DNA from 2 places in the Sinobaca sp. H24 genome. Region 2 is predicted to be linked to the other one. Evidence: riboswitches for the same ligand, from Rfam matches in the RefSeq annotation. Region 2 holds a riboswitch; the other holds the start of a gene.
What was found. Region 2 has a riboswitch for FMN ahead of ribD (bifunctional diaminohydroxyphosphoribosylaminopyrimidine deaminase/5-amino-6-(5-phosphoribosylamino)uracil reductase RibD). Riboswitches for the same ligand answer to the same signal wherever they lie in the genome.
Positions count from the first base shown of each region.

Region 1: it holds a riboswitch for FMN, as region 2 does, so the genes downstream of both, ribD (bifunctional diaminohydroxyphosphoribosylaminopyrimidine deaminase/5-amino-6-(5-phosphoribosylamino)uracil reductase RibD) here and ribD (bifunctional diaminohydroxyphosphoribosylaminopyrimidine deaminase/5-amino-6-(5-phosphoribosylamino)uracil reductase RibD) in region 2, are expected to answer to the same signal.

Region 1 covers NZ_JALBWT010000009.1:21,527-28,970, reverse strand. The annotation lists gene MMY81_RS13410 (bifunctional 3,4-dihydroxy-2-butanone-4-phosphate synthase/GTP cyclohydrolase II) at 1-123, opposite strand, end outside; gene ribE (riboflavin synthase) at 168-776, opposite strand; partial or broken gene ribD (bifunctional diaminohydroxyphosphoribosylaminopyrimidine deaminase/5-amino-6-(5-phosphoribosylamino)uracil reductase RibD) at 782-1,869, opposite strand; FMN riboswitch at 2,045-2,191, opposite strand; gene MMY81_RS13395 (peptidylprolyl isomerase) at 2,331-2,765, opposite strand; partial or broken gene lysA (diaminopimelate decarboxylase) at 2,824-4,142, opposite strand; gene MMY81_RS13385 (pyrimidine-nucleoside phosphorylase) at 4,238-5,539, opposite strand; gene MMY81_RS13380 (purine-nucleoside phosphorylase) at 5,570-6,397, opposite strand; gene MMY81_RS13375 (purine-nucleoside phosphorylase) at 6,398-7,228, opposite strand; partial or broken gene deoB (phosphopentomutase) at 7,228-7,444, opposite strand, start outside.
Region 2 covers NZ_JALBWT010000002.1:197,851-205,294, reverse strand. The annotation lists gene MMY81_RS04225 (bifunctional 3,4-dihydroxy-2-butanone-4-phosphate synthase/GTP cyclohydrolase II) at 1-149, opposite strand, end outside; gene ribE (riboflavin synthase) at 194-802, opposite strand; gene ribD (bifunctional diaminohydroxyphosphoribosylaminopyrimidine deaminase/5-amino-6-(5-phosphoribosylamino)uracil reductase RibD) at 808-1,896, opposite strand; FMN riboswitch at 2,073-2,219, opposite strand; gene MMY81_RS04210 (peptidylprolyl isomerase) at 2,353-2,787, opposite strand; gene lysA (diaminopimelate decarboxylase) at 2,846-4,165, opposite strand; gene MMY81_RS04200 (pyrimidine-nucleoside phosphorylase) at 4,259-5,560, opposite strand; partial or broken gene MMY81_RS04195 (purine-nucleoside phosphorylase) at 5,588-6,417, opposite strand; gene MMY81_RS04190 (purine-nucleoside phosphorylase) at 6,418-7,248, opposite strand; gene deoB (phosphopentomutase) at 7,248-7,444, opposite strand, start outside.

The sequences.
Region 1 (7,444 bases), on a different contig from region 2:
CGGCGTGACTCTATCAGAGAGCGCTACAAAGTCGCCTTCATTTTCTCTGTCTTCATCATCACATACGATGACTGCTTTTCCCTGCATTAATTCATAAATAGCTTCTTCAATTGTATGAAACATGGATTCATTTTCCATGATGCACCTGCCTTCTTCCTATTGGAGTTTTACGCCTTTTTGTATTTTGTTTCAAGCAGGCGTTCCGTGTACTTCATTAATACATCGCATTCTACATTGATAGGATCATTGATCTGCTTGGCAGACAAGTTTGTTTCTTCCCAGGTGTGGGGGATAATCGAAACCGTAATAGTAGATGCTTCATCGTCCACTCCAAATAACGTAAGACTAATACCGTCAAGCGTCACAGATCCTTTCAGCATCATATACGGCATCAGCTGCTCCGGTACTTCAATATGAATATAAACCGCGTTTGCCAGCGGCTCGATGGATGCAATTCTTCCTGCAGCGTCCACATGGCCGCTTACGAAATGACCTCCGAATCGATTATTGGCCGCCATCGCTCTTTCTACATTCACGGGGCTTTTTTCCTGAAGAGCCTGAAGGCTGGTGCTTTTCATTGTTTCAGGCATAACATCCACCTGAAACATGCTTTCGTCAAAAGCAGTGACAGTGAGGCAGACCCCGTTGATGGAAATACTGTCGCCTTCTTTCATATCCTGCATAATTTTTTCAGCTTTTATTTTCAGCTCCATATGGGTCTCATGATCATTCATATGAGCGATAATAGCTTTTTCTTCTATAATCCCTGTAAACATAGCATTCATCCTTCCTTTGGAAAAGCCGTCATCTTAATATCTTCTCCCAATGTTTCCGTTGATTTAATGACAAGCTGCGCTGCGTTTTCCATCAGCTCCATTCCCTGTCCTCCAAACACTGGAAACGCGTCTTTTCCGCCCACCAGCTTAGGCGCTATATAGTAATGAAGTTCCTGAAATGCAGCTGCTTCCAAAAAGCTGCCATGCACAGTAGAACCGCCCTCCACATACAAGGACTGGATGTTTTTTTCACCGAGCTTTTTAAGAAGAACCGAAATAGAAATGGTGTCGTCTGCAAGCTCGATTATTTCTGCTCCTGCCGCTTTTAGTTCCTGCTTTTTCTTTTCTTCGGCCTGGCTTGTGCAGACGATCCAGACAGGGGCGCCATTATCCTGAAGCATTTTCGCAGTTGAAAGCGTCCGCAGCGACGTATCCAGCACAATACGTACCGGCTGTCTGAACGCTTGCTCGAGTCGAACATTTAGAGAGGGGTCGTCTGCAGCTGCTGTTCCTGCACCGACTAATATTGCGTCATGCTTCATACGGTTTAAGTGAACGTCTTTTCTTGCATTTTCCCCAGTAATCCATTTACTGCTTCCTGCATACGTAGCCGTTTTACCATCAAGCGTTGCTGCAGCTTTAAGCGTCACATAAGGAGTTTTTGTTTTCATATAGTGAAAGAAAAAACGGTTGATGCTATCTGCCTTTTCTTTCAGTACACCGATATCAACAGAAATGCCGGCCGCTCTCAGTTTCTCAATTCCCCTGCCTTTTACTTGAGGATTTGGATCAACAGAGGCTATAAAGACTCTTCGGATTCCGTTTTCAATCAGCAGGTCAGCGCAGGGGGGCGTTTTCCCATAATGGCTGCACGGCTCTAATGTTACATAGGCTACAGCGCCTTCTGCCTCCTTGCCTGCCATACGGACTGCATGCACCTCTGCGTGAGGCGTTCCTGCTTTCAGATGAGCGCCCATGCCGACGATTTGATGATTCTTTACTAATACTGCTCCAACTAACGGGTTGGGGATGTTTGTCCGTCAGCAGAAGCGGCCAGATCCAGTGCAAGCTTCATATAGGTTTCATCATTCATTGTTATTACAGCCCTTCCCGCTGACTCGTTCAACAGACTTCGAGGCATATAAAAACCCCCGAAGGACTTTCCTTCGGGGGAGTAATTAATCACGTTTAAATAAGCCCTGTCAACAGGTGCAAAAGGCCGCTGCTGCTTTACGTGTGTATCCACAGCAGGCAGCCTATTTAAACATGGTTTCCTTCTCCCATCCAGACTTTACTGTCGGCTTCGGAATTTCACCGAATCCACCGCTCTGCCTAAGCATTACGGGTCACGGACTAAAAAGAGCGCACTCTTTATCACCGCCGGTTGGGACTTTCACCCGACCCCGAAGGAACTGCCGCACGGCAGATACCAATGTTATTTTCTAAAAAGTATATACCTTATCATATGATAACCAAATGAGAAACGTCAACTAAAAATGCCTGACGGTACTATTATGTAAAAAAACCGGCATTCCGCCGGTTTTTTAAGCCTGTTTATTCGCTCCAGACTTTCACTTCCTGCATAACGTCTCCCTGCTTAATTCTATCAACAGTATCAAGACCTTCTGTTACTTTACCAAAAACAGTATGAACGCCGTCCAGGTGTGGCTGCGGTTCAAAAAGAATAAAGAACTGGCTTCCGCCTGTATCTTTGCCGGCATGTGCCATAGATAAATAGCCTTTACCGTGCTTATTAGGATTTCCTTCTGTTTCACACTTAATAGTATAACCCGGTCCGCCTGTTCCATTGCCGCTTGGGTCTCCGCCCTGAGCTACAAATCCAGGAATGACACGGTGAAAGTTCAATCCGTTGTAAAACCCTTTATTCGCAAGTGTTTCGAAATTTTCTACTGTTCCTGGTGCATCCTGGTCAAAGAATTCAATTTGAATTTCTTCTCCATTTTCAAACTTAATGCTTCCTTTTTTCATTACAATCAACCACCTTTTTTAAAATGTAAAGCCCGGCTGATTAAAACCGGCTGTTCTATTATACCCTCTCTGCAGAGCGGAGAGGCAAATCATTTTTTAATAAATCTTCGTACGTTTCTTTTCTTATAACAAGCTGGGTCGTTCCATTTTCTGCAAACACGACCGGCGGCCTTGAAAACCGGTTATAATTATTAGCCATGGCATACCCATAAGCACCTGTGCAGAAAACAGCCAGCACGTCATCTTCGGCAAGTTCCGGAAGCGGCAGATCCCAAATCAGCATATCTCCTGACTCACAGCATTTTCCGGCTATGGCAAATGTATCTTCTGCTTTGTCATTTGCACGGTTCGCAAGTACCCCTTCATATTCTGCATGATAGAGGGCGGGGCGTATATTATCGGTCATTCCTCCATCGACTGCCGCATACCGGCGCACCCCTGGAATGTTTTTCTGGGATCCTATTTTATAAAGAGTTGTTCCAGCGTCCCCGGTCATCGCCCGGCCGGGTTCAATCCAGATTTCCGGCATATCCAGGCCGTGCAGCGAGCTCTGCTCCTGCACTGTATGAATTAGAGAGGTCACATACTCCTCAGGCAGCAGCGGTTCGTCTCCTTCAACATAACGTATGCCAAAACCTCCGCCTGCATTCAGCACTTCCGGCTCAAAGTCCAGTTCTTCCTTCCAGCGGATAATCTGGCTGAAGAGCTTCTCAATGGCCATCGAAAATCCATGAGTATCAAAAATCTGCGAGCCGATATGGCAGTGAATACCTTTTAGCTGCAGGTAAGGATGATCTTTCAGTCGTTTAATTGCTTCGTCAGCCTGTCCGCTCGTTAAGTCAAAACCAAACTTGGAATCTTCCTGTCCCGTTGAAATATATTCATGTGTATGAGCTTCGATTCCAGGAGTTGTGCGGATCAGCACATGCGGAGACTTTTTCATTTTTTCGGTCTGCTCTTTGAGCATATCGAGTTCATGAAAATTATCTACAACAAAACACCCGACATCCAGATCCAGTGCCATTTGAATTTCTTCAAGGGATTTATTATTTCCATGAAGGTGTACACGCTCCATCGGAAATCCTGCCCGTTTGGCTGTAAGCATTTCCCCGCCTGATACTACGTCCAGACTTAATCCAAGCTCATCAGCAAGCTGAACCATAGCAATACAGCTGAAGGCTTTGCTTGCATAAGCTACTTGATACTGCACGCCTTCTGCTTCAAATGCTTTTTTGAAGCCTCTTGCTCTGCGTCGTATCAGTTCGACATCGTAAACAAAAACCGGCGTCCCATATTCTTTTGTAATATCCATCGTATCCACGCCGCCTATTTCCAGGTGGCCTTTTTGTTTATTTGGCTGGTGCCGTGTAAATACATCGCTTTTCCCCCTACTCCCATTCAGTGATTTATATTGTAGCATCTATTTGCAGGAGTACAAAGAAAAACTCTCGCGGCTGTTTTCAGGCACTATTTTATACGATCGTATCGTGGATAAGCGGTTCGGGTATAACTTCTGACTCGGAATATTCATAGGCCTCTCTAACAATGGCAGCAGCCTCGGCAGCTTCTGTCTGATTGGCATGCAGCACAGCAAGCACATCGCCTGCCTGCACGCGGTCTCCAATCTTTTTACGAAGTTCAATTCCCACAGCATAATCAATTTCATCGTCTTTTGTTGCCCGTCCAGCTCCCAGAGTCATTGCTGCACGTCCAATTTCTGAAGCTTTCATGCCGCTGACATACCCATCTTTTTCTGAAGTGACTTCTATTAAATGTGCAGCATTAAGCAGCAGGCTTGAATCATCCACTGAAGAGGCGTCCCCGCCCTGCGCTTCAATAAACTGCTTCATTTTTTTCAATGCTTCTCCGTTTTCAATAACCTGCTCCACGAGCTTTACGGCCTCTTCCAAATTAGAGGCTTTATCAGCCAGTACTACCATATGAGCTGCAAGCGTAACGCTTAAATCATGAAGATCTTTCGGTCCTTTGCCGTTTAGTGTATCTATGGCTTCTTTTACCTCAAGCGCATTTCCAACGAAGCGGCCCAGCGGCTGATTCATATCGGATATAACAGCCATTGTTTTCCGATCCAGGGATTTCCCTATATCAACCATCGCGCCGGCGAGCTCTCTTGCTTCTTCAACGCTTTCCATGAACGCACCGCTGCCTGTTTTCACATCAAGTACAATAGCATCGGCTCCGGCGGCAATTTTCTTGCTCATGACCGAACTTGCAATTAACGGAATAGAATTCACTGTTCCTGTTACGTCCCGCAGCGAATAGAGCTTCTTATCAGCCGGAGTTAGATTTCCGCTCTGTCCGGCAAGCGCAATTTTATTTTCATTTACGAGCTTAATAAACTCGTCCTGGCTGATTTCTGTCTGAAATCCTGTAAAAGCTTCCAGCTTATCAATTGTTCCTCCGGTATGCCCGAGACCGCGGCCGGACATTTTTGCTACCGGAATGCCAAGCGCAGCTACAATAGGACCCAGAATCAAGGTCGTTTTGTCCCCCACCCCTCCGGTCGAATGTTTGTCGACTTTGACTCCTTCGACTGCAGTGAGGTCAAGCTGGTCTCCGGAAGCCGCCATCGCAAACGTCAACGCGGCAGCCTCCGACTGGGTCATCCCTTTAAAATATACAGCCATTGCAAAGGCAGCTGCCTGGTAATCAGGCACCGTTCCTTTTGTATATTCGTTAATAAACCATTCAATTGCTTCCTGAGGGAGTTCTTTTCCGTCCCGTTTGTCTGTAATGATATCTACCATTCTCATTGTATCTGCCTCGTTTCATTTAGAGTCTTTCTATGCCGGCATATCTTTTATAATCTTTTTTACTAATGAAATAAATTTAGGCTTTGTCCGCGCCGCAGTTTCCATCACTTCCTGATGGGTTACTCCCTGCAGATCTTCTCCAACTGCCATGTCTGTAACGCAGGAAATGCCGAGCACATTCATTCCACTGTGCTGGGCCACGATAACTTCCGGCACCGTGGACATGCCTACTACATCTCCGCCGAGACGGCGAAGCATAATCAATTCTGCTGCAGACATGAAATAAGGTCCTGTAATACCTGCATATACTCCCTGCTGCAGTGTTAAACCATCTTTTTCAGCGCAGCGATGGGCAAGCTCCTGAAATTCTTTATTATATGCTGTACTCATATCAGGAAAGCGGGGGCCGAATGCCTCCAGGTTTTCTCCAATAAGCGGATTGTCGTTTGTCATATTTAAATGGTCTTCGATCACCATTAAATCGCCGGGCTGATAGCTTTTATTCATGCCTCCGCACGCATTGGTTACAATTAGGTTCTCTGCTCCAAGGCTTTTCATAACACGAACTGGAAAGGTTACTTCCTGCATCGAATACCCTTCATAGTAATGAAAGCGTCCCTGCATAGCAATCACTTCTTTTCCCTGAAACTTCCCAATAACCAGGCGCCCTGCATGCCCTTCCACTGTGGATACTGGAAAGTGCGGAATCTCGTTGTAAGGAATGTGGACCGGTTCTTCAATTTCTTCTGCCAGGTCCCCAAGACCTGATCCCAGAATCAAAGCGACAGCAGGAGCTCTGTTTATCCTGGACTGAATAAAATCAGCCGCTTCTTTTATTTCCACTGCAGATATACCCATTTACAGCTCTTCCCCCGTCCATTTTACGATATTTTTCATCAATGATAAAAATTCAGCACGTACCGCTGTCGTCGTTTCCATCACTTCATCGTGGCTGAGAGGCTGGTCCAGGATACCGGCGGCCATGTTGGAAATGCAGGAAATTCCGAGTACCTGTATAGAGGAATGAGCGGCTGCAATAACTTCGGGAACGGTGGACATACCTACGGCATCAGCCCCAAGAATCCGCAGCATTTTTATTTCTGCAGGGGTTTCATAACACGGTCCCGTGTTCGCCGCATACACCCCTTCTTGTAAATCAATTTCGAGTTCTTTCGCGGCTTTATTGGCAATATGGGCAAGTTTTTCAGAATAAGCGTTGGACATATCCGGAAAACGGGTGCCGAACGATTCTTCATTTTTACCGATTAACGGGTTTGCCCCCATTTGATTAATGTGGTCTTTGATCCTCATCAAATTGCCGGCCTTAAACGATTCATTAATGCCGCCGGCAGCATTCGTTACAAACAGCGCTTTTATACCAAGCGAATGCATGACGCGCACTGGAAAAGTAACTTCCTGCATGGAATAGCCTTCGTAATAATGAAAGCGGCCCTTCATCGCTGCAACTGCAACTCCTTCGAGCTTTCCAATAACAAGTTCACCTGCATGACCTTCAACGGTGGAAACAGGAAAGCCTGGTATTTTTTCATAAGGAATAACTACAGCCTCTTCTATTTCGTCCGCGAGAATACCAAGGCCGGACCCTAAAATCAAACCAATTTCAGGCTGAATCGTTGTAAAGGATTGAATGGCACTGCTTGCTTTTTGAACGTTATCTATTATGCTCATTATTTGTCTCCATTCTTGTTTAAAGTTGATAAAAAGCTGCTGCCGTATTCCGGCATCGGTACATTGAAATTTTCAGCGATTGTGGCCCCAATATCAGCAAATGTCTTTCTTGTTCCGAGATCCCGTCCGGTCTTTATAGAGGGCGAATAGGCAAGAAGCGGCACAATCTCTCTTGTATGATCTGTACCCGGATGGACCGGATCATTGCCATGATCT
Region 2 (7,444 bases):
TGGGTAATCATAAAGTTAATGGTGTCTGGTGTAATTCTATCGGATAAAGCGACAAAGTCGCCTTCATTTTCCCTGTCTTCATCATCGACTACGATCACTGCTTTTCCCTGCATTAATTCATAGATGGCTTCTTCAATTGTATGAAACATGGATTCATTTTCCATGATGCATCTGCCTTCTTTCTATTGGAGTTTTACGCTTTTTTGTATTTGGTTTCAAGCAGACGCTCTGTGTATTTCATTAACACATCGCATTCTACGTTGATTGGATCATTTATCTGTTTAGTAGATAAGTTTGTTTCTTCCCACGTGTGGGGAATAATCGAAACAGTAATAGTAGATGCTGCATCGTCCACTCCAAATAAAGTAAGACTTATGCCGTCGAGCGTTACGGATCCTTTAAGCATCATATACGGCATCAGCTGCTCCGGCACTTCAATGTGAATGTACACTGCGTTTGCCAGCGGCTCAATGGAGGCAATTCTTCCGGCTGCATCCACATGGCCGCTTACGAAATGTCCACCGAAGCGGTTATTGGCTGCCATAGCTCTTTCCACATTTACGCGGCTGTTCTCTTGAAGAGCCTGAAGACTGGTGCTTTTCATTGTTTCAGGCATTACATCGACCTGAAACATGTTTTCATCGAAATCTGTAACTGTCAGGCAGACACCGTTAATGGAAATACTGTCTCCTTCTTTCATGTCCTGCATAATTTTTTCCGCTTTTATTTTCAGCTCCATATGCGTTTCATGGTCATTCATCTGGGCAATCGTTGCTTTTTCTTCTATAATTCCTGTGAACACAGCATTCATCCTTTCTTTGGAAAAGCCGTTATCTTCATGTCTTCTCCTAATGTTTCGGTTGATTCCACTACCAGTTCTGCGGCCTCTTCCATAAGAGCTATGCCGCGTCCTCCAAAAACAGGAAATGCCGTTTTTCCGCCAATCAGCTTTGGGGCTATATAATAGTGCAGTTCCTGAAAAGCGGCTGCATCTAAAAAGCTGCCATGTACAGCTGCCCCGCCTTCTACATACAAAGACTGTATATTTTTTTCTCCCAGCTTTCCGAGAAGAACAGGAATCGTTATTGTTTCCTCCTGCAGCTTTATAATATCGGCTCCGGCGGCTTTCAAAACCTGTTTTCTTTTCTCATCGGCTCCACTACCGCAGATTATCCAAACGGGAGCTCCTTCATCATGCAGCATTTTTGCAGTCGGACTCGTTCGCAGGGAAGTATCCAGGATAATTCGTACCGGCTGCCTGAACGCATGATCAAGCCTGACATTAAGAGAGGGATCGTCAGCAGCGGCTGTTCCCGCACCGATTAGTATCGCATCGTGCTTCATTCGGTTTAAATGGACATCTTCTCTTGCTTTCCCCCCCGTAATCCATTTGCTGCTGCCGGTGTAGGAAGCTGTTTTCCCGTCCAGTGTGGCTGCTGCTTTAAGCGTCACGTAGGGTGTCGCTGTTTTCATATAGTGAAAGAAAAAATTGTTTATTTTGTCTGCCTTTTCTTTTAGGACGCCGACTTCAACGGTTATTCCGGCTGCCTTTAGTTTTTCGATCCCTCTTCCTTTCACTTCGGGATTGGGATCGACAGAAGCCACCACTACTCTATCAACCCGGCTTTCGATCAATAGATCGGCGCAGGGAGGCGTTCTCCCATAATGGCTGCACGGTTCCAGCGTCACATAGGCCGTAGCACCCTGCGCCTGGTCCCCTGCCATGCGCACGGCATGCACTTCTGCGTGGGGGGTTCCCGCTTTTAGGTGTGCCCCCATGCCGACAATTTGATTGTTTTTTACTATTACGGCTCCCACTAATGGGTTGGGGGAGGTCTGGCCTGAAGCGGAAACTGCCAGATCCAGTGCGAAATTCATATATGTTTCATCGTTCATATTTATTACAGCCTTTCCCACTGCCCCGTCCAATCAGCTTCGGAGCATATAAAAACCCCCGAAGGACTGTTTCCTTCGGGGGAGTAATTAATCACGTTTAAATAAGCCCTGTAAACAGGGATCAAAGGCCGCTTCTCTATGTTAAACACAAAGTATCGCGCAGCCTATTTAAACATGGTTTCCTTCTCCCATCCAGACTTTACTGTCGGCTTCGGAATTTCACCGAATCCACCGCTCTGCCTAAGCATTACGGGTCACGGACTAAAAAGAGAATGCTCTTTATCACCGCCGGTTGGGACTTTCACCCGACCCCGAAGGAACTGCCGTACGGCAGGTACCAATGTTATTTTATAAAAGTATATACTTAATCATATGATAATCCAATGAGAATCGTCAACTAAAATGCCTGACGGTTCTGTTATGTAAAAAAACCGGCACGGAGCCGGTTTTTTTGCTTTATTCGCTCCAGACTTTCACTTCCTGCATAACGTCGCCCTGCTTGATTCTATCTACCGTATCCAGGCCTTCTGTTACTTTACCAAAGACCGTGTGAACGCCGTCTAAGTGAGGCTGTGGTTCAAAAAGAATAAAGAACTGGCTTCCGCCCGTATCTTTGCCGGCATGCGCCATTGATAAATAGCCTTTACCGTGCTTATTAGGATTTCCTTCTGTTTCACATTTAATGGTATATCCCGGTCCACCTGTGCCGTTGCCGCTAGGGTCTCCACCCTGGGCTACGAATCCAGGAATGACGCGGTGGAAATTCAATCCATTATAAAAGCCTTTATTGGCAAGTGTTTCAAAGTTTTCTACTGTGCCTGGTGCATCCTGGTCAAAGAATTCAATTTGAATTTCTTCTCCGTTTTCAAACTTAATGCTTCCTTTTTTCATCACAATCAACCACCTTCTTTAAAATGTAAAACCCGGTTTAATAAAACCGGCTGTTCTATTATACCCTCTCTGCTGAGCGAAGAGGCAAATCATTTTTTAATAAATCTTCATAGGATTCTTTTTTTATGACGAGCTGGACCGAACCGTTTTCTGCAAAAACGACCGGAGGTCTGGAAAATCGGTTATAGTTATTAGCCATGGCATATCCATAGGCACCCGTGCAGAAAACTGCCAGCACATCATCTTCGGCAATTTCCGGTAGAGGCAGATCCCAGATCAGCATATCGCCGGACTCACAGCATTTCCCTGCAATGGCAAACGTATCTTCTGCTTTATCGTTGGCGCGGTTTGCAAGCACCCCTTCATATTCAGCATGGTACAGTGCAGGGCGGATATTATCGGTCATACCTCCGTCAACTGCAGCATATCTGCGGACACCCGGAATGTTTTTCTGGGAGCCGATTTTATAAAGCGTAGTCCCGGCATCACCGGTCATTGCCCGGCCTGGTTCAATCCAGATTTCAGGAAGCTTTAGTCCGTGCATGGCAGACTGTTCTTTCACCGTATGAATTAAAGAGGTAACATACTCCTCCGGCAGCAGCGGCTCGTCACCCTCTACATAGCGGATCCCGAAACCGCCCCCTGCATTGAGTACTTCCGGCTCGAAATCCAATTCTTCTTTCCAGCGGATAATCTGGCTGAATAATTTTTCAATAGCCATGGAAAAACCATTCGTATCAAAAATCTGTGAACCTATATGGCAGTGGATCCCTTTCAGCTGCAGATAAGGATGATCTTTCAGACGCTTAATAGCTTCATCCGCCTGGCCGCTTGTTAAATCAAAACCAAACTTCGAGTCTTCCTGGCCTGTGGAAATATACTCATGCGTATGAGCTTCAATTCCAGGGGTCGTGCGGATCAGCACATGCGGGGTTTTTTTCGTTTTCTCAGTCTGCTCCTTGAGCATATCCAATTCATGAAAATTATCCACTACAAAACACCCGACATCAAGATCAAGAGCCATCTGGATTTCCTCAAGGGATTTATTATTCCCATGAAGGTGAACACGTTCCATTGGAAATCCGGCACGCTTGGCCGTCAGCATTTCTCCACCTGAAACAACATCGAGGCTTAATCCCAGTTCGTCAGCAAGCTGAACCATGGCAATACAGCTGAACGCCTTGCTCGCATATGCCACCTGATACTGCATGCCTTCTGTTTCGAATGCTTTTTTAAAGCCTCTTGCCCGGCGCCGGATAAGCTCTACATCATATACAAAAACCGGTGTTCCGTATTCTTTCGTTATATCCATTGTATCAACGCCGCCTATTTCCAGGTGGCCTTTACTGTTTATTTGGCTGGTGCCGTGTAGATACATAGTTTTTCCCCCTACTCCCATTCAGTGATTTATATTGTAGCATCTATTAGCAGGAGTACAAAGAAAAACTCTCGCAGTTGTTATCAGGGGCTTTTATACGATCGTGTCATGAATAAGAGGCTCCGGCACAACTTCGGAATCAGAATATTCATAGGCCTCCCTGACAATAGCAGATGCTTCCGAAGCATCTGTCTGATTGGCGTGAAGAACAGCAAGCACATCGCCCGCCTGAACGCGGTCCCGATTTTTTTTCTGAAGTTCGATTCCTACCGCATAATCAATTTCATCGTCTTTTGTTGCCCGTCCTGCACCAAGCGTCATAGCAGCACGTCCTATTTCAGAAGCTTTCATTCCGCTGACAAATCCATTTTTTTCAGATGTTACTTCTATTAGATGAGAAGCGTTGAGAAGAAGACTGGAATCATCCACTGACGAGGCGTCGCCTCCCTGCGCTTCAATGAACTGCTTCATTTTTTTCAATGCTTCTCCATTATTAATAACCTGCTCCACCAATTTCACTGCTTCTTCCAAATTGGCTGCTTTATCCGCAAGGACAACCATGTGTGCGGCAAGCGTAACGCTTAGATCGTGAAGATCTTTCGGTCCTTTTCCGTTTAACGTATCAATGGCTTCTTTGACTTCCAGCGCGTTTCCGACAAAACGGCCGAGCGGCTGATTCATATCGGATATAACTGCCATCGTTTTCCGATCCAGTGATTTCCCAATATCCACCATCGCGCCGGCAAGCTCTCTTGCCTCTTCCACGCTTTCCATAAAGGCCCCGCTGCCTGTCTTTACATCGAGAACAATGGCGTCTGCTCCGGCAGCGATTTTTTTACTCATCACAGAGCTGGCAATCAATGGAATAGAATTAACTGTGCCTGTTACGTCACGAAGCGAGTACAGCTTCTTATCAGCGGGCGTCAAATTCCCGCTCTGCCCGGCAAGGGCAATTTTATTCTGGTTTACGAGCTTAATAAATTCATCCTGGCTGATTTCCGTCTGAAAGCCTGTAAATGCCTCCAGCTTATCTATCGTTCCGCCAGTATGACCGAGACCGCGTCCGGACATTTTTGCTACCGGTATGCCAAGTGCCGCTACAATGGGACCTAGAATAAGCGTTGTTTTGTCTCCCACTCCACCGGTGGAATGTTTGTCCACTTTGACTCCTTCCACCGCAGACAGATCAAGCTGGTCTCCGGAAGCCGCCATTGCAAAAGTCAGCGCTGCTGCTTCAGACTGCGTCATCCCTTTAAAATAAACGGCCATGGCAAAGGCTGCTGCCTGATAATCAGGAACTCCGCCCTTTGTATACTCGTTAATAAACCATTCAATTGCTTCCTGCGGTAATTCTTTTCCATCCCGTTTATCTGTAATAATGTCTACCATTCTCATTGTATGCGCCTCTCTTCATTTAGGATGTTATGATGCCGGCATGCTTTTTATGATTTCTTTTACCAGTGAAATAAATTTAGGCTTTGTTCTGGCAGCTGTTTCCATTACTTCCTGATGAGTCACACCCTGCAGATCTTCGCGACTGCCATATCTGTGACGCAGGAAATGCCCAGAATATTCATTCCGCTGTGCTGCGCGACGATAACTTCCGGAACCGTGGACATACCTACGACATCCCCTCCGAGACGACGGAGCATAATTAATTCTGCTGCAGACATAAAATAAGGTCCGGTAATGCCGGCATACACTCCCTGCTGCAGCGTTAAGCCTTCTTTTTCGGCGCAGCGATGGGCAAGTTTCTGAAATTCTTTATTATATGCTGTACTCATGTCAGGAAACCGGGGGGCCGAATGCCTCCAAATTCTCTCCAATAAGCGGATTATCGTTTGTCATATTTAAATGGTCTTCTATCACCATTAAATCGCCGGGCTGATAGTTTTTATTCATCCCCCCGCAAGCATTGGTTACAATCAGGTTCTCTGCTCCAAGACTTTTCATCACCCGGACCGGGAAGGTGACTTCCTGCATCGAATAGCCTTCATAGTAATGAAAGCGTCCCTGCATGGCATAACTTCTTTTCCCTGAAGCCTGCCAATGACAAGGCGTCCTGCATGTCCTTCCACTGTAGATACAGGAAAATGTGGAATCTCATTATATGGAATGTATACCGGCTCTTCTATTTCTTCTGCAAGATCTCCTAGACCGGATCCCAAAATCATGGCGACAGCAGGTGCTTTGTTTATTTTGGACTGAATAAAATCAGCTGCTTCGTTTATTTCAGTGGTTGAGATGCTCATTTACAACTCTTCCCCCGTCCGTTTAACGATATTTTTCATTAGTGATAAAAATTCTGCTCGGACAGCCGTGGTAGTCTCCATTACTTCATCGTGGCTGAGCGGCTGGTCAAGGATGCCGGCAGCCATGTTGGAAATGCAGGAAATTCCCAGAACCTGGATAGAGGAGTGGGCTGCTGCGATTACTTCGGGAACCGTCGACATCCCTACAGCATCGGCCCCGAGTACACGCAGCATGTTAATTTCAGCCGGCGTTTCATAACATGGACCCGTATTCGCTGCATAAACACCTTCTTTTAAGTCAATTTCAAGCTCTTTGGCAGCTTTATTGGCAATATGGGCAAGTCTTTCAGAATAAGCATTGGACATATCAGGAAAGCGGGTGCCGAAAGATTCTTCGTTTTTGCCGATTAAAGGATTTGCCCCCATTTGATTAATGTGGTCTTTAATTCTCATTAAGTTGCCTGCTTTAAACGATTCGTTAATACCGCCGGCAGCATTTGTAACAAAAAGCGCTTCAATACCGAGCATATGCATGACGCGCACCGGAAAGGTAACCTCCTGCATGGAATAACCCTCATAATAATGAAAACGGCCTTTCATTGCCGCAACCGCGACTCCTTCGAGTTTACCAACAACAAGCTCACCGGCATGTCCTTCCACGGTGGAAACCGGGAAGCCCGGAATTTTTTCATATGGAATCACTACTGCTTCTTCTATTTCATCAGCAAGAATACCAAGTCCTGATCCTAAAATCAGACCGATCTTTGGCTGAATGCTGGTATATGACTGAATCGTGCTGGATGCTTTTTGGACGTTCTCGATAATGTTCATTATTTGTCTCCATTCTTGTTTAGAATTGATAAAAAGCTGCTGCCATATTCCGGCATCGGTACATTGAAGTTTTCTGCAATCGTTGCGCCTACATCAGCGAATGTCTTTCTTGTGCCAAGATCACGCCCGGGAGTAACGGACGGGGAGTAGGCAAGCAGCGGCACTACTTCCCTGGTATGATCGGTTCCCGGATGAA